Linked DNA regions of Methylomagnum ishizawai. The protein of the gene in region 1 interacts with the protein of each later gene in a pairwise test. Links are inferred from orthologs where the notes say so. Each region holds a gene or a part of one and is shown on either strand. Other genes may lie near its edges. The genes, in order: secA, secB and ybgC.

Evidence for each region.
Region 2: the proteins of secA (region 1) and secB interact in binary tests that used the Escherichia coli proteins (3 or more experiments, as listed by UniProt). The link is inferred for Methylomagnum ishizawai from one-to-one orthologs.
Region 3: the proteins of secA (region 1) and ybgC interact in binary tests that used the Escherichia coli proteins (3 or more experiments, as listed by UniProt). The link is inferred for Methylomagnum ishizawai from one-to-one orthologs.

What each region holds. Positions count from the first base shown.
Region 1 is NZ_AP019783.1:3,303,507-3,311,146, reverse strand. Bases 1,743-5,045 are described here. They hold secA (preprotein translocase subunit SecA), read left to right. Parts: upstream 1,743-2,112; coding sequence 2,113-4,845; downstream 4,846-5,045. Other genes in these bases: argJ (bifunctional glutamate N-acetyltransferase/amino-acid acetyltransferase ArgJ), read left to right, coding at 4,883-5,045; K5658_RS15050 (DciA family protein), read right to left, coding at 1,743-1,971. Outside these bases: K5658_RS15065 (DUF3301 domain-containing protein), read left to right, coding at 58-378; K5658_RS15060 (RNA recognition motif domain-containing protein), read left to right, coding at 650-916; K5658_RS15055 (RNA recognition motif domain-containing protein), read left to right, coding at 978-1,292; more of K5658_RS15050, read right to left, coding at 1,459-1,742; more of argJ, read left to right, coding at 5,046-6,073; K5658_RS15035 (UvrD-helicase domain-containing protein), read right to left, coding at 6,148-7,640. UniProt on the Escherichia coli protein: Required for protein export, interacts with the SecYEG preprotein conducting channel.
Region 2 is NZ_AP019783.1:1,108,533-1,115,625, reverse strand. What follows is about bases 2,569-5,324. They hold secB (protein-export chaperone SecB), read right to left. Parts: upstream 4,306-5,324; coding sequence 3,832-4,305; downstream 2,569-3,831. Other genes in these bases: K5658_RS05135 (ArsR/SmtB family transcription factor), read right to left, coding at 4,832-5,143; K5658_RS05140 (rhodanese-like domain-containing protein), read right to left, coding at 4,355-4,753; K5658_RS05150 (NAD(P)H-dependent glycerol-3-phosphate dehydrogenase), read right to left, coding at 2,809-3,813; K5658_RS05155 (type I secretion system permease/ATPase), read right to left, coding at 2,569-2,664. Outside these bases: K5658_RS05160 (HlyD family type I secretion periplasmic adaptor subunit), read right to left, coding at 1-870; more of K5658_RS05155, read right to left, coding at 892-2,568; K5658_RS05130 (murein hydrolase activator EnvC family protein), read left to right, coding at 5,452-6,588; K5658_RS05125 (S41 family peptidase), read left to right, coding at 6,632-7,093. UniProt on the Escherichia coli protein: One of the proteins required for the normal export of some preproteins out of the cell cytoplasm. It is a molecular chaperone that binds to a subset of precursor proteins, maintaining them in a translocation-competent state.
Region 3 is NZ_AP019783.1:975,828-982,855, reverse strand. The notes cover bases 2,989-5,679. They hold ybgC (tol-pal system-associated acyl-CoA thioesterase), read right to left. Parts: upstream 4,702-5,679; coding sequence 4,276-4,701; downstream 2,989-4,275. Other genes in these bases: ruvB (Holliday junction branch migration DNA helicase RuvB), read right to left, coding at 4,716-5,679; tolQ (protein TolQ), read right to left, coding at 3,531-4,208; tolR (protein TolR), read right to left, coding at 3,094-3,534; tolA (cell envelope integrity protein TolA), read right to left, coding at 2,989-3,097. In the rest of the region: Tol-Pal system beta propeller repeat protein TolB, read right to left, coding at 1-1,069; more of tolA, read right to left, coding at 1,088-2,988; more of ruvB, read right to left, coding at 5,680-5,744; Holliday junction branch migration protein RuvA, read right to left, coding at 5,832-6,428; crossover junction endodeoxyribonuclease RuvC, read right to left, coding at 6,425-6,931; K5658_RS04470 (YebC/PmpR family DNA-binding transcriptional regulator), read right to left, coding at 6,941-7,028.

The DNA.
Region 1 (7,640 bases):
CGGACGCGACCGCCGGCACGCTGGGCACCCACCAATGAACCTGTGCGCGAACCCGATATGAACACCGTGGAAATACTGATCTTCCTGGCCGTGGCCGGATGCGGCTGGCTGTGGTACGAAAACACCCAGGCGCGGGAAACCGCCCTCGCCGCCGTGCGTGAGGCCTGCCGGGCCGAGGGCTTGCAATTCCTGGACGAGACCGTGGTCCTGGCCCGCTTGCGGCCCACCCGCACCGCCGAGGGCTGGATCGCTTGGTGGCGCGTCTACGAATTCGAGTACAGCGATACCGGCGACAACCGCCGCCGGGGTGGCGTGCATCTCTTGGGGGGGCGGGTGACTTTGTTGAATGTGGGACCCAGGCTGGTCGCGTCGCGCTGAACGCTGGAAATCCCGATTAGGATTAGGCGTTTTCCCAGAAACAGCGTATGCTGTCCTTAGTTTGTCGGCGACGCGGGTATGGCCTGCGTCCCGAGGATTCGGAACTTCCCGTCAGTCACTGCCTCCCGGCACCTCTCTGCTAGCCCCGCCTCCTCCCGCAAACCGCACGCGATGCCTCCCCCGGAAGCGATCCTGTGGTCACCTTTATCGCCCGCCCGCGCCAGGATTGGCGTCGTGCCGCCAGGCACCGGGCCACAACCCGAGGAATCTTATGCTGAGAATATACGCGGGCAATCTGCCGCCCGACCTCACCGAGCAGGAATTCACCGCGCTGTTCGCCGAACACGGACGGGTCCGGTCGATGAACCTGGCGCGCGACATATTCACAGGCCGTTGCCGCGGCTTCGGCTTTATCGAAATGGAGGGCCACGAGGCCCGGGCCGCGATCAGCGCCCTGAACGGATTCAACCTACGCGGCAACAGTCTGCGTGTTAACGAAGAACGCCCCGGTGGGCGCGGCGGCAGGAAGCGCCGCTGACACCCGCCGGATCCCACCCCAACCCTTTACGTTATTCGTCTTTTTGTCCCTTGGAGTTTTTATGAGCAAGAAACTGTATGTCGGCAACCTGAGCTACCGGATCGGCAACAGCGATCTCGAAGCGATGTTCGCCCCGCATGGCGTGGTGCAATCCGCCAACGTCATCATGGACCGCGAAACGGGCCGTTCCAAAGGCTTCGGCTTTGTCGAGATGGGCAGCGACCAGGAGGCCCAGGCCGCCATCGCCGCGTTGCACGGCAAGGATGTCGAAGGCCGCAACCTGACCGTCAACGAAGCCCGTCCGCGCGAGGATCGTCCCGCCGGCGGCGGCTTCGGCGGTGGCCGGGGTGGCTTTGGTGCCGGACGCCGTTTCTAAGCGCGGATAGCGCCGGGACGGGATCGGCGATTCCCGTCCCCGGCGGGCGAGGCTGGAACAGGAAAAAGCCGCCATGCCTGGGCATGGCGGCTTTTTTGCGGGCCGGGGATGGCGGGCCTTGCGCTTGGAATCCGCCGGACCGGGTGGCGGAGGGGCTATCGAGGGGCTATCGCCCCGGCCCGGTGTCGGGCGTGCCGTCCGGCTCTTCCAAAGGGCCGCGCCGGTTGAATTCGTCCACGGTCCGGCTCAGGCGCAACAGGGCTTCCCGCAGGTCTTCGTGCGGGGTGGCGGCGGCGTTTTCCCGCAACAGTTCGGCGACGCTCGCGGGCGGGGGCTGGAACACCCGTGGCTTGGCATAGGGGGCTTGTTCCGCGCCGCTGGGGGTCAGGTTGCGGACCCGCACCTCGGGCGGTGTTTCGAGGCCGGCGGCTTCGGCGACCTGGGCGGCGACGGCGGGACCGTAGAACCTGAGCTGGTAGGCGAAGGCGGCGGATTCGGTGTAGAGCAGGAGCTTGCCGCCGGCTTCCAGCAGGCAATGGCGGCAATGTTCGCGCAGGGGGGCCGGCAGGGATTGGCGCACGATCTGGAGCAGGCGGGCTTGCTTGTCCAATTCGGTGCGGAGCGCCGCGAGACCCTCGCTACGCAGGTGTTGACGGACGGGTTCGGGGTGGTCGGCCATGGTGGGAACCGGGGGGAAGAGGGGATATCGGCGCGGGGCGGGCTCTCCGTGAGAGCTCCGCGGAAACTCGAATCATTATAAACGCCACGCTTTTACGGTATCATCCCCGGATTCTGTAGTTCGGATTGGGAACCACCCGCAATGCTAGGCAAGCTGGTCAAAAGTATCGTTGGTAGCCGCAACGATCGCATCGTCAGGAAAAAAACCAAAATAGTCAAACGGATCAACGCCCTGGAGCCGGAGTTCCAGCAGCTGTCCGATGCCGCCCTCAGCGCCAAGACCCAGGAATTCCGCGAACGGCTGGCGCGGGGCGAAACCCTCGATTCCCTGTTGCCCGAAGCCTTCGCCACCGTCAGGGAAGCCTCCTGGCGCGTCCTCGATATGCGTCATTTCGATGTGCAGTTGATCGGCGGCATGGTGTTGAACGACGGCAAGATCGCCGAGATGAAGACCGGCGAAGGCAAGACCCTGGTCGCGACCTTGGCCGCCTATCTCAACGCCCTTCCTGGCAAAGGCGTGCATGTGGTGACGGTGAACGACTACCTCGCCCGCCGCGACTCGGATTGGATGGGCCGCATCTATCGGTTCCTGGGGCTCACGGTCGGCACCATCGTCACCAACCTGTCCAACGAGGAACGCCGCGAAGCCTACGCCGCCGATATCACCTACGGCACCAACAACGAATTCGGCTTCGACTACCTGCGCGACAACATGGCCTTCAGCCAGGAACAGCGGGTGCAGCGCGACAAATTCTTCGCCATCGTGGACGAGGTGGACTCCATCCTCATCGACGAGGCGCGGACGCCCCTGATCATCTCCGGCACTTCCGAGGACCGCAGCGACCTTTACCAAAAGGTCAATGTCCTCATGCCGCACCTGACCAAGCAGGAAAAGGAACACGGTCCCGGCGACTACTCGGTGGACGAGAAATCGCGCCAAGTCTACCTGACCGAGGCCGGCCACGAACACATCGAGAAGCTCCTGGTCCAGCATGGCTTGATCCAGCCCAACGAGAGCCTGTACGACGCCGTCAACATCCGCTTGATGCACTACATCAACGCCTCGCTCAAGGCCCACGCCATTTTCCAGCGCGACGTGGACTACATCGTGCGCGAGGGCCAGGTCATCATCGTCGATGAATTCACGGGCCGCGCCATGCCGGGCCGCCGCTGGTCCGAAGGTCTGCACCAAGCCGTCGAGGCCAAGGAAAACGTCCAGGTCCAGAACGAAAGCCAAACCTTGGCCTCGATCACCTTCCAGAACTATTTCCGCCTATATGGCAAGCTGTCCGGCATGACCGGCACCGCCGACACCGAAGCCACCGAATTCCATCAAATCTACGGCCTGGAAGTGGTGTGCATCCCGGCCAACCGGCCGGTATCGCGCAAGGATTTGGGCGATTTGGTCTATCTCACGGTGGAGGAAAAACACAACGCCATCGTCGAGGATATCCGCGATTGCGTGCAGCGCCGCCAGCCGGTCCTGGTCGGCACCACCTCCATCGAGAATTCCGAGGTCATTTCCCAGTTGCTGCGCCGCGAGGGCATTGCCCATCAGGTCTTGAACGCCAAGCACCACGAGCAGGAAGCCCATATCGTGGCCCAGGCCGGCAAGCCCGGCACCATCACCATCGCCACCAATATGGCCGGGCGCGGTACCGACATCGTGCTGGGCGGTAGCGTGGAGGAGGACATGCGCGGGATCGATCCCGCCGACGAGGTCGCCGTCGCCCGCATCAAGGCCGAATGGAAACAGCGCCACGAAGACGTGGTGGCTTCCGGCGGCTTGCATGTCATCGGTTCCGAACGTCACGAATCGCGCCGCATCGACAACCAGTTGCGTGGACGTTCGGGCCGTCAGGGCGACCCCGGTTCCTCGCGCTTCTATCTGTCGCTGCAAGACCCCTTGATGCGGATTTTCGCCTCCGAACGGGTGGCGGCCTTGATGCAGAAGCTCGGGATGCAACAGGGCGAGGCCATCGAACACCCCTGGGTCACCCGCGCCATCGAGAACGCCCAGCGCAAGGTCGAGGCCCGCAACTTCGATATCCGCAAGCAATTGCTGGAATACGACAACGTCGCCAACGACCAGCGCAAAGTGATCTACCACATGCGCGACGAACTGATGCAGGTCGAGGATATTTCCGCCGCCATCACCGAAGCCCGCGAAGCCGTGGGCGCGCAGTTGTTCGAGCAATTCATCCCGCCCCACACCTTGGAAGAGCAATGGGATGTCAAGGGCTTGGAGGAAGCCCTGGAGCGCGACCTGGGTTCCAAGGTGCCGGTCCAGGCTTGGTTGGACGCGGATACCCATTTGTACGAAGACCGCCTCAAGCAAAAGCTCATCGAGGAATTGCACGCGCTCTACGAGGCCAAGGTCGAGTCCGTCGGCGTGCAGATCATGCGGCATTTCGAGAAGACCGTGATGTTGCAGGTCTTGGATAGCGCCTGGAAGGACCATCTCGCCGCCATGGACCATCTGCGCCAGGGCATCCACCTGCGCGGCTACGCCCAGAAAGACCCCAAGCAGGAATACAAGCGCGAAGCCTTCGAGATGTTCACCTCCATGCTGGACGGCATCAAGCACGAGGTGATCGGCATCGTCTCCAAGGTGCATGTGCGCAGCGAGGAGGAGGTCAAGGTCATGGAGGAGCAACAGCGCAGCGCCCCCGTGGAGATGCAGTTCCAGCACGCCGAGGCGGGCAGCGCCCTGGAAATTGGTGCCGAGGCCGAGCCTGGAATGGCTCCTCCCGCCGAGCCACGGCAGCGTCCGGCGGTGCCTTCGACCAGTCCGTTCGCCAAGGTGGGCCGCAACGATCCTTGTCCTTGCGGCTCGGGCATGAAATTCAAGCAATGCCACGGCAAGCTGGCCTGAAGCGGAGGGTAGGGAGTTGAGCCGAATCGTCAAATCCATGGAAGCCCTGCCGGTTCCCGGTATCCGCCTGGGCGCGGCGGGGGCCGCCATCAAGCGGGCGGGCCGGGACGATGTGCTGGTGATCGAAGCGGCGGAGGGTTCGAGCGCCGCCGCCGTGTTCACCCGCAACGCCTTTTGCGCCGCGCCGGTCATCGTGGCCCGCGAGCATCTGGCCCGGCAGCCGCGCTGGTTGCTCATCAATTCCGGCAATGCCAACGCCGGCACCGGCCTGCGGGGCCTGGAGGATGCCCGCGCCACGTGCGGCTTGTTGGCCGATCTGGCCGGTGGTGCCGCCGAGCGGGTGATGCCGTTCTCGACCGGCGTCATCGGCGAATACCTGCCGGTGGACAAGATCGGAGCGGCCCTGCCCGAAGCCCTGGCCGCGCTGACCGAAAACGGCTGGGAACGCGCCGCCCGCGCCATCATGACCACCGACACCCGGCCCAAGCTGGCCAGCCGGACCTTGGAACTCGACGGCCATACGGTGACGATCACCGGCATCTCCAAGGGCGCGGGGATGATCCAGCCCAATATGGCGACCATGCTGGCCTTCGTCGCCACCGATGCCAAGGTCGAAGCGGCCAGCCTGCAAGCGGCCTTGGGCAAGGCGGTCGATGTCACTTTCAACTGCATCACCGTGGACGGCGACACTTCCACCAACGATGCCTGCGTGCTGCTGGCTTCGGGCGCGGCGGGCAACCCGGAATTGCGCCTCGACAGCGCCGGGTTCCCCCTGTTCGCCGAGGCGGTGCGGGAAGTCTGCGCCGATTTGGCCGAGGCCATCGTCCGCGATGGGGAAGGAGCCACCAAGTTCATCCGCGTCCAGGTTGACGCGGCCCAGGACGAGGCCGAGGCCCACGCCGTCGCCAAGACCATCGCCCATTCGCCCTTGGTCAAGACCGCCTTCTTCGCCAGCGATCCCAATTGGGGCCGCATCCTCGCCGCCGTGGGGCGGGCCGGTTGCGTGGGGCTGGACATCGACGGCGTGTCGATCTGGCTGGGCGATGTCTTGATCGTCGAACACGGTGGCCGCGCCCCCGGCTACACCGAGGAAGCCGGTGCCGCCGTCATGGCCCGGCCCGATATCCTGGTCCGCGTGGCCCTGGGCCGGGGCGAAGCCAGCCAGACCGTTTTGACCTGCGATTTTTCCTACGATTACGTCAGGATCAACGCCGAATATCGGACTTGATCCAAGATGTCCCCCGTTCCCAAGCGCCGGTCTTGCCACAGCAAGCCGGGCTTGGGAATCCGGCGGAACCCGCCCTATTTCTTCTTCCCCTTTCCAGGCTTCCGCTGTTTATAAGCCTCCAGCATCCGTTGGATTTCCTCCTCCCGCTCGCGCCGCTGCCGTTCCGTGTCGGCCTGCATCCGCGCCCGCGCCGCCGCTTCCGCCTCGCGGTCGTGCTGCAAACGCCGCTCCCGCCGCTCGCAGGCCACCGGCACGCCCTCCGGCGGCTCGATCCCACCGCTCTTCAGCAGGTTGTCGATATAGGTCCACAGCGGCGGCTGGGCGAATTCCTTCACCAGCTTGAGGTTCAGCGCCTCGTACACCGGAACCCAGGTTTCGCCCTCGGGGGTCTTGCGCCGCACCGATAGCTCGGGGTTGAACAGATACCAGCCCTGGCGCATCCGCTTGAACAAGCGCCGGTTATAGGCGTAATCCCGGTCCATCTCGTTGCGCGACAGCACATTGGAAAGATGCTGGCGCTTGTTGCGTTCGGGTTTCAGCACGTTCTTGGGCAGGTGTTGCCAAGCCTCCAGAATCGTGCCGGTATCGAACGAGGGGAAATCGCCCCATTCGTGCTTCAGGAACCGGCTCCTGAATTGCGCCCACAGGGTTTGGAACAGGAAATACTCGGTCAGATGGCGGTCGATGCGCACCAGCCGCCCGCCGACCCGCAGGTCGATGCTGGCCGGGGCGATGCGTTCGTAGATGGCCGCGAACGGTCCCTGGGCGAACTTGGGTTCGCGGAATGCTTCGACCATGGCCCAATGCAGGGCGTTGCGGCCCAGGTGGTCGGTGAGTTCCGGGTTGGCACCGCGTTCCAGTAGGGCTTCGACCAGGGCCACGTTGCCCGCCACCGCCGCCGCCATCAGGGGCGTCAGGTTCATCGCCGTGCGGTGGTCGACGCCGTGGCGCTCGCATTGCTGCAAGACCTCCTTGGACACCTTGCCGTAATACGGCATCAGGTATTTGTAACCCAGGGTGGCGCGTTGCTTGTGGAAATTGCGGGCGGCTTCGTACCCGGCTTCCTGGCCGAGCAAAACGGCCAGGACCATCTCGTCGTAGCAGGTGGCGTATTCGTAGAGTTGCTGCTTGAGTTTGGAGCCGGGCACTTGCTCGCGGAACACCTTGACCAGGGTATCGCGCAGCCGGGCTTCGTCGAACACCGGCCAGGGCACCGGCGTTTGCTTGAGGATATTGGCGCGGATGGCGTCGGCCTGTTCCTGCTTGCCCTGCAATTCCAGCTTGCGGGCTTCGCGCTGCCAATCGTCCAGGGTGGAGTTCTTGGCCGCGACGTCCACCTTGTCGCTGCCGGCGCGGGTGTCGAGCAGGCCCAGCAAGGGATGGCGGCTGTCGGATTCGATCAGGTAGACGTTCTGGATGGCGCGGGTCAGGGCCACGTACAGGGCGTTGACATAGAACTTGTAGACTTCCAGCGATTTGTCGGCCTTGTCCTTGGCGCGGCGGTATTCGAGGTCGTCGCTTTTTAAATCCTCCGGGGTCACACCCTCGGCGATATCGGCGAATTCGG
Region 2 (7,093 bases), 2.2 Mb from region 1 along the record:
GACCACGGTGCGTTGCACGGTGGCCTCCACCGACTGGATTTTCTCGCGTAGCTCGAAGCTCTGGGCCTGGACCTCGACCAGTTCCTTGGCGACCTCGCGCTGCAATTCCTTCTTCAATTGCAGGATTTTGAGTTCGGTTTCGCTGATCTGGAGTTCGGTGGCGGCGATATCGGCCACCAATTCGCCCAACTGGCCCTCGCTCTGGGCCAGGCTGCGTTCCAGTTCGCGGACCTTCTGCTTCTCGGTGAAGCCTTCTTCCAACAGGCTGGCATAATCCTTCAACTCGCCGCGGTAGGACTCGACCAAACGCTCGCGGCTCTGGCGCTGGGAACGCAGGCCGTTGGCCTTGGCCTTCAATTGCTCGACTTGGCGTTGATAGACGGCGATCTCGCCCTCGTGGGCGGTCTTCCGCACCGCGAAGGTCTGGCTCTGCACCCGGATGGCGTCCTGCACCCTGGGATCGTCGCGCCGGGCCAGCAAATCCGGGGGATAGGCCACCCCGGCCAACCCGTCGCGCTGGGCCACCAAACGGGCCTCGCGGGCGGCGGCGATGTAGTACTCGCCGCGCAGCACTTCGAGCTGGGCCTTGGGCTGGGTGTTGTCGAGGGTCACGAGGACTTGGTCCTTCTTCACCGTTTCGCCGTCGCGGACCTGGAGGGTCTCGATGATGCCGCCTTCGAGGTGCTGGACGGTCTTGCGGTAGCTTTCCACCGTGATGACGCCGGGGGCCAGGGCGGCGCTGTCCAGGGGGGCCAGGGCCGCCCAGCCGCCGAACACGCCGAACACCAGCAGCACGGTGACGAGGCCGATGCGGCGGGCGGGACGGTCGTCGTCGGGCAAGGCCGGGGTCGTATTGGGTACGGATGACATGGGCTAGGGTTCGCTGCGGGATTAGGAGGAAGCGGCCTGCCCGATGCGGGCGGGCGCGGCGGGCTGGACCGGGCGCGGCTGGGCGGTTTGCTGGGGTTGGTTCAGCTTGGCCAGCACCTCGTCCCTGGGGCCGCACAGGGCCACCTGCCCCTCGACCAGCATCAACACGTTATCCACCTGGGCCAGCATATTGGTCCTATGGGTGATGACGATCACGGTCTTGCCCTGGCGCTTGAGTTCGGCCAGGGTGGCGATCAAAGCCATGTCGCCGGCTTGGTCGAGGTTGGAATTGGGTTCGTCCAAGATGACGACGCGGGGATCGCCGTGCAGGGCGCGGGCCAGCCCCAAGCGCTGCTGTTGTCCCGCCGACAACACGCCGCCGTTGCCGAGCAGCCGGGTATCGTAGCCCTGCGGCAGGCGCAGGATCATGTCGTGGATACCGGCGGCCTTGGCGGCGGCGACCACTTTTTCCGGGTCGATCTCGCCGAAGCGGGCGATGTTCTCGCTGACCGTACCGTCCAGCAATTCCACATCCTGGGGTAGATAGCCGATGTATTGGCCGAGTTGCCTACGGTCCCAGTGCAGGATATCGGCCCCGTCCAGCCGCACACAGCCCTTGGCCGGGCGGTATAGCCCCAGGATGCCGCGCACCAGGGTCGATTTGCCGGCGGCGCTGGGTCCGATGATGGCGAGTTGGGTGCCGGGTTCCAGCACCAGGTTGATGCCCTTGATGACCGGCTCCTGGGCGCCGGGCGGGACGATGACCAATTGTTCCAGGGCGATGCGGCCTTGCGGCGCGGGCAAGGGCATGGGGGGTTGGCGCTCCGGCACCGCCGCCAACAAGCGGTCCAGCCGGTGATAGGCTTCGCGGGCGGTGAGGAAACCGCGCCAATTGCTGATCATCAAATCCAAAGGGGCCAAGGCCCGGCCCAGCAGGATGGAACCACCGATCATCAAGCCCGGCGTGATTTCCTTGTGCAAGGCCAGATACGCGCCCAAACCCAAGGCCAGCGATTGGATGGTGAGGCGGTAGGTTTTCCCCAACATGCTAATCAAGCCGGCCTTGGCGCTGGCGTGGCCTTGCAGGGACAGCATTTTCACCTGTTTCTGTTGCCAACGGGCACGCAGCGGTTCGTGCATGCCCATGGCCTCGATCACCTCGGCGTTGCGGAGGTTGCGCTGGGTGAATTGGCTGGCCTCCGCCGCCTCGCGGTTGGCCTGTTCCAGATGGGAACGGGTGGCGAGTTCGTTCCACACCGCCAGCACGCCCAGGACGATGGCGGACACCACCGCCAATGCGCCGAAGGCCCAATGGAACAGGAACATCAACACCAGATAAATCGGCATCCAAGGCGCGTCGAAAAAGGCGAACAAACCCGGCCCGGTCAGGAATTGGCGCAGTTGCAGCAAATCGCCCAAAGGCTGGGCGGTCGCCATCCGCCCGCCGGTCGCCAGCGCCTGGGCGAACACCGAATCGAACACCCGGTTCCCCAGCAATTGATCCAGCCGGGTGCTGGTGGAAATCAGGATTTGCGAGCGCACCCATTCCAACCCACCCATCACCAGGAACAGGAATACCGCGATCAAAGTCAGCATGAAGAGGGTGGATTCGCTGCCGCTACCGATAACCTTGTCGTAGACCGCCATCATGTAGAACGACGGCACCAGCAACAGCAGGTTGACGAACAGGCTGAAGAATCCGGCGAACATGAACGAGCCTTTGCAGGCCGCGAAAGCCTTGCCCAGGTCGGATTCCGCGAAACTGGACCGACCGTTGCCTTGGGATGGGGTCATGGATGCCGGAACTCCGTGCTTTATATCGATGGATCAACAAGGTTCGGGAAGGCCGTGGCCGGAGCGCGGCGGCCTCGGCCTGGGGGGGACATCCTTGTCGATCTTCCTGGAAAGCATAGCGGGGATTGCGGGGTTGCCCCCGGATCAAGCCCAGGCTTCGGACTTGGGCTCCCGGATCAGGAGGTTCCGTACCGCTTCCAAGGGGGCGAGTCCTTCGTAAAGAATCCTGTAGGTCTGTTCGGTGATCGGCATCTCGATGCCATGGCTCCGGGCCAGGCCATGGAGGATCTTGGCCGTGGGAATGCCTTCGATCTCCTGGCCGATGCGGGCGGCGACCTCCGCCCTGGATTCGCCCCAGCCCAGGCCCAGACCGAACCGGCGGTTGCGCGATTGGTTGTCGGTACAGGTCAGGAGCAAATCGCCGACCCCGGCCAGCCCCATGAAGGTCTCGGGCTTGCCGCCCAGGGCCAGGCCCAGCCGGGTCATTTCCGCCAGCCCGCGGGTGATGAGGGCGGCGCGGGCATTGGCCCCGAAACCCAGGCCATCCGCCACCCCGGCGGCGATGGCCAGGACGTTCTTGGTGGCCCCGCCCAATTGCACGCCGACGATATCGTCGCTGCTATAGGCGCGGAACCGCTCGTTGTGCAGGAGGTTGACCAGGGCCGCCGCGAATTCGGGATTTTTCGAGGCCACGGTCATGGCGGTGGGCTGGTTGGCGGCGACCTCGCCCGCGAAAGTGGGACCGGACAGCGCCGCCATCGGCACGTCCGGCCCGAACACCGCCGCCGCCACCTCGTGCAGCAAGCGCCCGCTTTCCAATTCCAAGCCCTTGGTGGCCCAGGCGATGCGGGGCCGCGGCGGCAGATGGGGGCGGACCTCGGCCAGCAAGGCCCCGAAGGCATGGCTGGGTACGGAGACGACGAGGAATTCGGACTCCGCCACCGCCGCGGGGAGTTCCGCGACGGGGTGGAGGGAGGCGGGGAACCGGACTTCGGGCAGATAGCGCCGGTTCAGGCGCTCGGCCTGGAGGGCCGCGATGTGGGCGGGATGGTGGCCCCAGAGCTTGACCCCGTGGCCGTTCCGCGCCAGCAAGATCGCCAGCGCGGTGCCCCAGGAACCCGCCCCCAATACCGATACCTTAGCCATGATGGCGCGACAACCCCGTCCTCAATGATTGGTCGGGGCTTCCGCCTGTTGCTGCTGCAATTGCTGGAGATGCTGCATGTAGAGCGCGTCGAAGTTGACCGGGGCCAGCAGCATCGGAGGGAACCCGCCCTTGATGACCAGATCGGACACCGCCTCGCGGGCGTAGGGGAACAGCACGGTGGGGCAATAGCTGCCGAGCAGGTGGCCGTATTCCTGCTCTTGGAAGCCCAGGATCGAAAAAATCCCGGCTTGGCAGATTTCGACCAGATAAGCGGTCTTGTCGCCGACCTTCACGGTCAGGGTCACGGTCAGGCCGACCTCGAACAGACCTTCCTGAAGCTGCTGGGCATTGCTCGCCAGGTTGAACTCGACCTTGGGCTCCCAATTGAGGGTGAAAACCTCGGGGGAATGCGGGGTCTCGAACGACACATCCTTGACGTAAATCTTTTGCAGGGCGAACTGGCGTTCCGGCTGCTGCGCGTTTGCTTCGGCCATGGGGTTTGCTTTCCTATGCTGGGGTTAAAAAATGGGGATTGAGGGGGGGTTATTTCTTGCCGCCGCGCTTCCGGGTCACGGGAAGCTTCTGGTCTTCCCAGGCCAACATGCCGCCGCTCAACTCGAACACCTGGGTGAAGCCCTGGGCCAGCAGCTGCTTGCAGGCCGGCTGGGAACGGGTGCCCGACTGGCAGGTCACGATCACCGGGCTTTGCTTGTGGGGTTCAAGCTCCAAGGCGCTTTCGAGCTTCGCCAAGGGGACATTGCGGGCTCCTTCGATATGGCCCTGGTCGAACTCGTTCGGCTCGCGGACATCCAGCACCAAGGTGTTGTCGTCGTTCATCAAGGCCACGGCCTCGATGGGTGAAACGGTCTTGTGCTTGCGGGTCAGGCTCTCGATAAAATCCTGGATCAGCAGGATGATAACAATAAACAGCCCGCTGCTCATGATCCAATGATTGCCGATAAATTCAACGAGCCGATCAAAAGTAACGTTCATAGGGTGGATTCTCGATACGGGATGGAATCAGCGGTGACAAAACAATTCCCTCATCAGCTCGATCAACTGTAGGGTACGTTGGTCATCGACATAATAGTAAACGCGGTTGGCATCTTTCTTACAGGCAAGGATGCCCTTGTTCCGCAGTATCCCCAGGTGTTGGGAAATGTTGCTTTGGGTGGTGCCGACCTGCTCGACGATCTCCTGGACGCTGACCTTGTCCTTGCCCAGGACACACAGGATTTTGAGCCGCAAGGGGTGGGACATGGCTTTCAGGCAGTTGGCCGCTTGCTCGATATCCGACGCCTCCGTGATCAATCTCTCCTGCGTTCCGGTCATGTATGCCCCCCATCGTGTAAGCGGTGGACGCCGCGGACCACCTTCACGGCAGACGACGAGCGTGCGAAAAAAGGTTAGAATCGCCCTTGGTATTTGCCGTGTCCGGCGGGTTTCCGGGATCACCGGGCTTGAACCAAGCGAGGGATTATACTTTGAAGTCGCAGCCGCCTAAACCCGCCGTCCCGATGGGCCGCGGCGACAGCGGTCCCCACGGCCCCGGCACCATGGACTCGGGCACCCCGTCCCGCCGGGCCGCTTCCTCCCGGACCGTGCCTTCCCACCCCCAACCGCTTTGAGGCGGATAGGTTTTGTCGCCCCTGCCAGCCCTAGCCTTGCTTTGCCTCGCGCTGTCCACCAAACCCGGCACCGCGGCCCCCGGCGCGGAACCCCAACAGGAATTGGAAGCGGTCCAGGAACGCCTCGATTCGGCCCGGAAATCCCGCGACGAGATGGAAACCCAGAAAACCGCGCTCGACGAACAACTGGCCGATATCGAGCGCAAGCACGGCCAGACCTTCAAGGCCGTCAAGACGCTGGAAGCCGAAGCGCGGAAGCGCGCCCAACGCCTGGAAGACCTCAAGCGCCAGCGCCTCGCCCTCTTGGCCTCGGTGGAACGCCAGCACCGCGCCCTGGCGGGACAAGCCCGCGCCGCCTACGGGTTGGGCCAACGCGATTGGCTCAAGCTCCTCTTGAACCAAGAAGAACCCGCCCGGCTCGCGCGTGTGTTAGCCTATTATCGATATTTGAATTTGGCCCGGGCCGCGCTGCTGCAAGAGATCGACCGCGAGCTGGCCGCCGCCCAACGCCTGGGCGATGAACTTTCACAGGAAACGCAACGTCTCAACGAGACCCGCCAGCACATCCTCGAAGAACGCCACGCACTGGAAGAATCGAGGCGCCAACGGCGCGGCCTCCTGGCCCAGTTGGAACACCAACTCCGCGACAAGGACGCCGAACTCCGGCGGCTCCAGGAAGACGAGCAACACCTGCGGGACTTATTGACCACGCTGGAAACCGCGCCCCCGACCGGGAATGACGACCTCCACCCGCCCTCCCCCGCCCCCGACGCCCATCCGACCTGCCCGGTGCAGGGCCGCCTGGTCGGACAATTCGGCAGCCCCCGGATGAACGGTCGCTGGGACGGCCTGTTGATCGCCGCCGAGGAAGGCACCCCGGTGCGGGCCGTCGCGGAAGGCCAAGTGGTCTATTCCGACTGGTTGCGCGGTTACGGTTTGCTCACCATCGTCGATCATGGCGACGGGGTAATGAGCCTGTATGCTTACAATCAAAGCTTGAACAAAGAAGTAGGGGAACGGGTGGCGGCGGGCGAGGTGATCGCCACGGTCGGCACCAGCGGCGGCCGGGCGGAACCCGCCCTTTATTTCGGAATCCGGGAACAGGGCCGGGCGGTCAACCCCCTGCCATGGTGCAACCGCGCCCATTGATGGCCCTTGTAAATTCGTGGCGTTTTTGTTGACGGGAAAACCTATGTTGCGACAGAGAAATCTTCTAACCCTTACCCTAGGCGTCGCGCTCGGCGCTACGATCAGCCTCGGCGGCAGCGCGCTGGCCGAGAAAGAAGCCGGGGGCGACGTGAACTCGATTCCTTTCGAGGGATTGAAGACCTTCTCGGAGGTTTACGGGCGCATCCGCCAGGATTACGTCGAGCCCGTCACCGACGACAAACTGCTCGAAGACGCCATCCGCGGCATGTTGACCGGACTCGACCCGCATTCGGCCTATCTCGACAAGGAGCAATACAACGAACTCAAGGTCGGCACCACCGGCCAGTTCGGGGGCTTGGGGATCGAGGTCGGCATGGAGAACGGCTTCGTCAAGGTGATCTCGCCCATCGACGACACCCCGGCCCAGAAGGCCGGCGTCAAGGCCGGCGATCTCATCATCCGCCTCGACGACAAGCCGGTGAAGGGCATGAGCCTCAACGACGCG
Region 3 (7,028 bases), 2.3 Mb from region 1 along the record:
TACGGTAGTCGCCGCCCTTGCCATGCACCATGGCGATAGAGCGGCCATCGGGCGAGAACACGCCGCGGGCGTTGTAATCGCCCTCGTAGGTCAGGCGCTGGGCCGCGCCGCCGCTGGCCGGAACCGTATACAACTGCGGCTTGCCGCCCCTGTCGGAAGTGAACACCAAGGTCCGCCCGTCCGGCGACCAATTCGGCTCGGTGTCGATGGAGACTTCGTTGGTGATTTGTTGCAGCGAGCGCGAGCCGACATCCATGACGTAAATATCGGGGCTGCCGCCCTTGGACAGGGTCAGGGCCAGCCGCGAACCATCGGGCGACCAGGCGGGGGCACCGTTGATACCGCGGGCGTCCGAGACCTTTTGCCGCGAGCCGGTGGCGAGGTCCTGGACGAAAATCGCGGACGCCTTGTTCTCGAAGGACACATAGGCGATGCGCTTGCCGTCGGGCGACCAAGCCGGGGACATGATGGGTTCCGGCGAACTGATGACCGGCCGCGGGTCTTGGCCGTCGGTGTCGGCGACCAGGAGATGGTAGACCCGCCCGGTGGGCCCGCCGTACACCGCCACATAGGCCACGCGGGTATTGAACGCGCCGCGCTGCCCGGTCAGTTGTTGATAGATCAGGTCGGCGATGCGGTGGGCGGTATGGCGGGCCTCCGGGGCGTCGAAGGGCAGCTTCTGGCTCAACAGCACCGTGCCCTTGATGGCGTCGAACAGGTAGAACTCGGCCTCGTAACGGCTGCCGACCGGGTTGACCCGGCCTATGACCAGATAATCCTGGCCCAGCGCCTGCCAAGTATGGAAGTTCACGGACTGGGGCGGGACGGGCCGCTCGGTCATGCTGCTTTCGGGCAAGGGCGAGAAATGGCCCGAGCGGCCCAGGTCCGCCGCGACGATGCCGCCGAGATTGGCGGACAGGCCGGATTGGGCGAAGGGCACGACGGCGATGGGCGTAGCGCCATGCACCCCCTTGGTGATATCGACATCCAGGTCGGCATGGGCCATTCCGCCGAACAGCCCCGCGCACAGGCTCCATGACAGCAAAGCGAATCGGATTGGGCTTAGCATCGAATACCCTGGGGAAAATCAATCGGGATTGAACTTGAACCGCACCGCCTGCCCTAGGAGCTGTTTCGCCACCAAGGGATCGGGCGGCATGGGGAAAGGCGCGGCCTTGTAGACCGCGGCTTCCGCCGAGCGCTCGAAGGCCGCGTCGCCGCCGGAGCAGGAAGCTTCCGCGCTGGTGACGCCGCCCGCCGGGGTCAAACGGACCCGAATTGTACAAGACCCGCCGCCTTGGGCAGAAGGCGCAAGTACCCAGTGGTTTTCGACCCTGGGCCGGAAATGGCTATTCACCCAGGCTTGGGCCGCGCTTTCCGCGGCTTTCTGGGCTTTTTCCTCCTTCTCTTTTTGCTGGCGCTCCTCTTCCATCGCTTCCTTGAGCGCCAACTCCCGTTCTTCCTTCTGGCGGCGGGCGTCTTCGGCCTTGCGCTTGGCTTCGGCTTCGGCCTTCATCTCGGCTTCGAGTTCGGCCTTGCGGTGGGCTTCTTCCACTTTTTTCTTGGCCTCGGCTTCGGCTTCGGCTTTGCGCTTGGCTTCTTCCGCCGCTTTTTTCTTGGCTTCCGCAGCATCGGCCTCGGCTTTGCGCTTGGCCTCGGCGGCGGCTTTTTCCTTCGCGGCCTCGGCGGCTTCGCGCTTGGCTTCGGCGGCGGCTTCGGCTTTGCGCTTGGCCTCGGCGGCGGCTTTTTCCCTGGCTTCTTCCGCCGCTTTTTCCTTCGCGGCCTCGGCGGCTTCGCGCTTGGCTTCGGCGGCGGCTTCGGCCTTGCGCTTGGCCTCGGCGGCGGCTTTTTCCCTGGCTTCTTCCGCCGCCTTTTCCTTCGCGGCCTCGGCGGCTTCGCGCTTGGCTTCCGCAGCGGCTTCGGCTTTGCGCTTGGCCTCGGCGGCGGCTTTTTCCCTGGCTTCTTCCGCCGCTTTTTCCTTCGCGGCCTCGGCGGCTTCGCGCTTGGCTTCCGCAGCGGCTTCGGCTTTGCGCTTGGCCTCGGCGGCGGCTTTTTCCCTGGCTTCTTCCGCCGCTTTTTCCTTCGCGGCCTCGGCGGCTTCGCGCTTGGCTTCCGCAGTGGCTTCGGCCTTGCGCTTGGCTTCGGCGGCGGCTTTTTGCTTGGCCTCTTGTTCGGCCTTGCGCCGCTCTTCGGCTTCGGCTTTGTGGCGGGCCTCTTCCTCGGCGCGGCGTTGCGCCGCCAGATCGGCTTTGCGCTGGGCTTCGAGTTCGGCCTTGCGGTGGGTTTCTTCCTCGGCTTTGCGTTTGGCTTCCGCCTCGGCCTTGCGCTTGGCCTCGGCGGCGGCTTTGTCCTTGGCTTCTTCCGCCGCTTCCCGCTTGGCTTCCGCCTCGGCCTTGCGCTTGGCCTCGGCGGCGGCTTTGTCCTTGGCTTCTTCCGCCGCTTCCCGTTTGGCTTCCGCCTCGGCCTTGCGCTTGGCTTCGGCGGCGGCTTTGTCCTTGGCTTCCTCCGCCGCTTCCCGTTTGGCTTCCGCCTCGCGTTTGGCCGCGGCTTCCGCTTCGGCTTTGCGCTTGGCTTCCGCCGCTTCGCGCTTGGCCGCTTCTTCCGCCCGATGCTTGGCTTCGGCTTCGTCTTGGCGCTTTTCTTCCTCGCGGTGCTTTTGGTCGGCGAGCTTTTTCATCGCCTGCTGGCGCTGGTTTTCTTCGGCCTCGGCGCGGCGCTTGGTTTCTTCTTCCAGCTTGCGGCGGGCTTCGAGCGCGGTCTGCCGCTCCAGTTCCTCGGCTTGGCGGGCCTTGAATTCTTCCGCCTTGCGGGCGGCTTCCTGGCGCTCCCGCTCGGCCTGGGCCTCGGCGGCGCGTTGCTGTTCGATGCGTTGCTGGCGTTGTAGCTCGGCTTGCTGCCGGGCCTGGATCGCGGCTTCGATCTGGGCGGCGTCCACCGTGACGGCCTGGATGATCTCGGGCTGCGGCGGCTCCTTCACTTCCCGCATCGCATCGAATTGGAACGCGAACAGCAGGACCAAGACGATATGCAGCGCCAGCGAAAGCGCCAGCGAAAGCGCCAGCGGCAGGCCGAGCCGCTTGTATTTGGGATCGGTCATTCTTCGGCGGGCGCGGTCATGAGGCCGACATTGGGAACCCCGGCGTTCTTGAGGTTCGCCATGACGGTGACGACGCGGCCATAATCGACCGCCTTGTCGCCCCGGATCAGGACCGCCAAGCCCGGCTTGGCGGCGAGGGCTTCGGCCACCTTGCCGCCGAGATCGGCGTCGGCGACTTCGGCATCGCCCTGGTTGCCGACATCGAGGTAGAGGCTGCCGTCCGACTTGATGGAGATGATGATGGGCAGGTCCTGGCTGGGATCGACCGCCTTGGCCTCGGCCTGGGGCAGGTCCACATCCACGCCGGTTTGCAGCATGGGGGCCGTGACCATGAAGATGATCAATAGCACCAGCGACACGTCGATATAGGGCACGACGTTGATTTCGGCCATGGGCCTGCGGCGGCCGCTGCGGCTTTTTCCCGTGGATACGTTCATTTGGCGTGGGCCTGGCGGTGGAGGAGGCTCAGGAATTCTTCGGTGAAGGCTTCGTAGCGGTTGGCGAGGCGGCCGATTTCGGTGGAATAGCGGTTATAGGCCATGACCGCCGGAATCGCCGCGAACAAGCCCATGGCGGTCGCGACCAGGGCTTCCGAGATGCCGGGAGCCACCATCGCCAGCGTGGCCTGCTTGACGCTGCCGAGCGAACGGAACGAATTCATGATGCCCCAGACCGTGCCGAACAGGCCGACATAGGGGCTGGTGGAACCGACCGTGGCGAGGAACGGCAGGCGTTCGTCGAGGGCGTCGAGTTCGCGGTTGAGGGCCACCCGCATCACCCGCGCCGCGCCTTCCATCACCGCGTCGGCGGCGATGTTGGGCTGTTGGCGCAGACGGGCGAATTCCTTGAAACCGGCCATGAAGATGTTTTCCAAACCTTCCGTGCCATATTCGTCCTTGGCCAGTTCGCGGTACAAATCGGCCAGGTCGATCCCGGACCAGAAGCGTTCCTCGAAGGCGTCGGTGGTTTGCTGGGCGCGGGTGATTTCCCGCCATTTCGAGAAGATGAAGGTCCAGGAAACCACGGAGGCCAGGATCAAAAGCCCCATCACGACCTGCACCACGGGGCTGGCTTCTTTGATGAGGGTGAATATCGAAAGGTCGGATGTCATCGAAACTCCAGATCGGTTCAAACATACCCCGGTCGCGGGGACGCCAAAGCTTGGAAAAAACCAGGACTCAATCCCCGCGCAAACACCTGAGCAAGGAATCCGGCAAAGGCTTGGGCCGGAACGCCGCCGCCGCGAGGCAAGCCACTTTCACCTTGGCCCGACAGAGTTCCTCCTCCCCACGCCACGCCGTTTGCTTGAACACCAAGCTGGCGGCCTTGGCCTGCTCGATCTCCGTGGTCACGCACAGCAGTTCGTTGAATTTGGCGGGCCGCAGGAAATCGATTTCCACGGCGCGGACCACGAACAGCAAGTCTTCGCGCTCCCGCAACTCGTCCAGTTCGAAACCCCAGGCCCTCAGCATTTCGCAGCGGGCGCGCTCGAAGAACTTGAGGTAATTGGCGTGATAAACCACGCCGCCCGCGTCGGTGTCTTCGTAATAGACGCGGATGGGCCAGCGGAACACCGCTTCCCCGCCGTCATGATCCCTGCTCATCGCTTTAATTCCGCTTAAAACAATTCTTCGTGGGTCGGCAGCGTCTTCGGTGGCTTCAAGCCTAGATGCAAATACGCGCTGCGGGTCGCCATCCGTCCACGCGGGGTCCGCATGATGAAGCCCTGCTGGATCAAATACGGTTCCAGCACGTCCTCGATGGTGCCGCGCTCCTCGCCGATGGCGGCGGCGATATTGTCGAGACCCACCGGCCCGCCCTCGAATTTGTCGATGATGGTGTTGAGCAATCTGCGGTCGAGTTCGTCGAAGCCGTGCTTGTCCACCTTGAGCATATCCAGCGCTTGGTCGGCGACTTCCGCCGTGACCTTGCCATCGGCCCGGACCTCGGCGAAATCGCGCACCCGCCGCAACAAGCGGTTGGCGATGCGCGGCGTGCCCCGCGAACGGCGGGCGATCTCGAAAGCGCCCTCGGGACTCATGTCCATCCCCAAAATCCGCGCCGAGCGCCCGACGATCAGGGCCAGTTCGTCATGGGTGTAGAACTCCAGCCGGTGGACGATGCCGAAACGGTCGCGCAGGGGCGAGGTCAGCAGTCCGGCCCGCGTGGTCGCCCCGACCAGGGTGAACGGCGGAATATCCAGCTTGATCGAGCGCGCCGCCGGTCCCTCGCCGATCATGATATCGATTTGGTAATCCTCCATGGCGGGATACAGCGTTTCCTCGACCACGGCGCTGAGGCGGTGGATTTCGTCGATGAAAAGGATATCGCGGGGTTCGAGGTTGGTGAGCAGCGCCGCCACATCGCCGGCCTTCTCCAGCACCGGGCCGGAGGTTTGGCGGATGTTCACGCCCATCTCGTTGGCGACGATATTGGCCAGGGTAGTCTTGCCCAAACCGGGCGGGCCGAAGATCAACACATGGTCGAGCGCCTCGCCCCGGCCCCGAGCGGCCTGGATGAAGATGGCGAGTTGCTCGCGCATGGCTTTCTGGCCGATGTAATCGTCGAGGCGCTTGGGACGGATGGCGCGGTCGATGGCGTCTTCTTCGCGGGTGGCGGCGGGGCTGATGAGTCTTGGGGTGGGCATGGCGATATTAGACAAGCAACCGGGAATCCAATCGAATTAGCCGATGAAACATGAAAGGGAGGCGATTCACTCAAGTGTCGAAATACCCTACCGTGCCGCCGACTGCAACGCCAGCCGGATAATCTCCTCGCTGCGCTTCCCTTCCACATCGAGCTTGCGCACCAAGCCCGCCGCCTCCTGCGGCTTGAAACCCAAGGCGACAAGCGCGCTGAGCGCGTCGTCCACCGGGCTGGCCACCGGGGCCGGAAGCCGTCCCGCCCCCGGCAATTCCACCGTGGCCAAGGTCGGCATCCGGTCGCGCAATTCGATCAGGAGCCGCTCGGCGGTCTTCTTGCCGACGCCGGGCAGGCGCACCAAGCGGGCCGCGTCCTGATTGTCCACGCAGCGGTGGAATTCCTCCACGCTCAGCCCGGACAACACCCCCAGCGCCAGCTTCGCGCCCACGCCGTTGACCTTGATCAGCGTGCGGAACAAGGTCCGCTCCGCCTCGGAAATGAACCCGAACAGGCTATGGGCATCCTCGCGCACCGCCAAATGGGTGTAGAGCATCACTTCCCCGCCCACCTCCGGCAGCTTGTAGAAAGTGGACATGGGCGCATCGACCTCGTAGCCGACGCCGCGCACATCCAGCAACAAGGACGGCGGCTGCTTCGCCACCAACACCCCGCGCAGGAACCCGATCATCGCCGCGCTCCCGGCGGCAAGGCCATGCGCTTATGGGTTTGCCGGGTGTGGATATGGCACATCGCCACGCCCAACGCGTCGCTGGCATCGGCGGGCAGGACTTCGCTCACGCCCAACAGGAAGCGGACCATGTGTTGCACCTGGGATTTCTCGGCGCTGCCCTTGCCGACCAAGGCCAGCTTGACGGCGCGGGCGGCGTATTCGTAGACCGGCAGGCCCGCCGACAAGCCGCCACAAATCGCGGCGCCGCGGGCCTGGCCCAATTTCAAAGCCGAATCGGCGTTCTTGGACATGAAAACCTGCTCGATGGCGAATTCCTGGGGGCGGAATTCCTTGGCGACCCGGTAAATCCCGTCGTAAATCTGCTTGAGGCGCTCGGGGAAATTGTCGGATTCGGTGCGGATGGTGCCGTAAGTCACCAGCACCGGACCCTTGGGGCCATCGTGGATGATGCCATAGCCGGTGCAACGCGAACCGGGGTCCACGCCCAGGACGCTGCTCATAACCGCGCCTCAGGCCAGCTTGGCGAGGATATCCTCGCTGATATCGGCGTTGGAATAGACATTCTGCACATCGTCCAAATCCTCCAGCCGCTCCAAC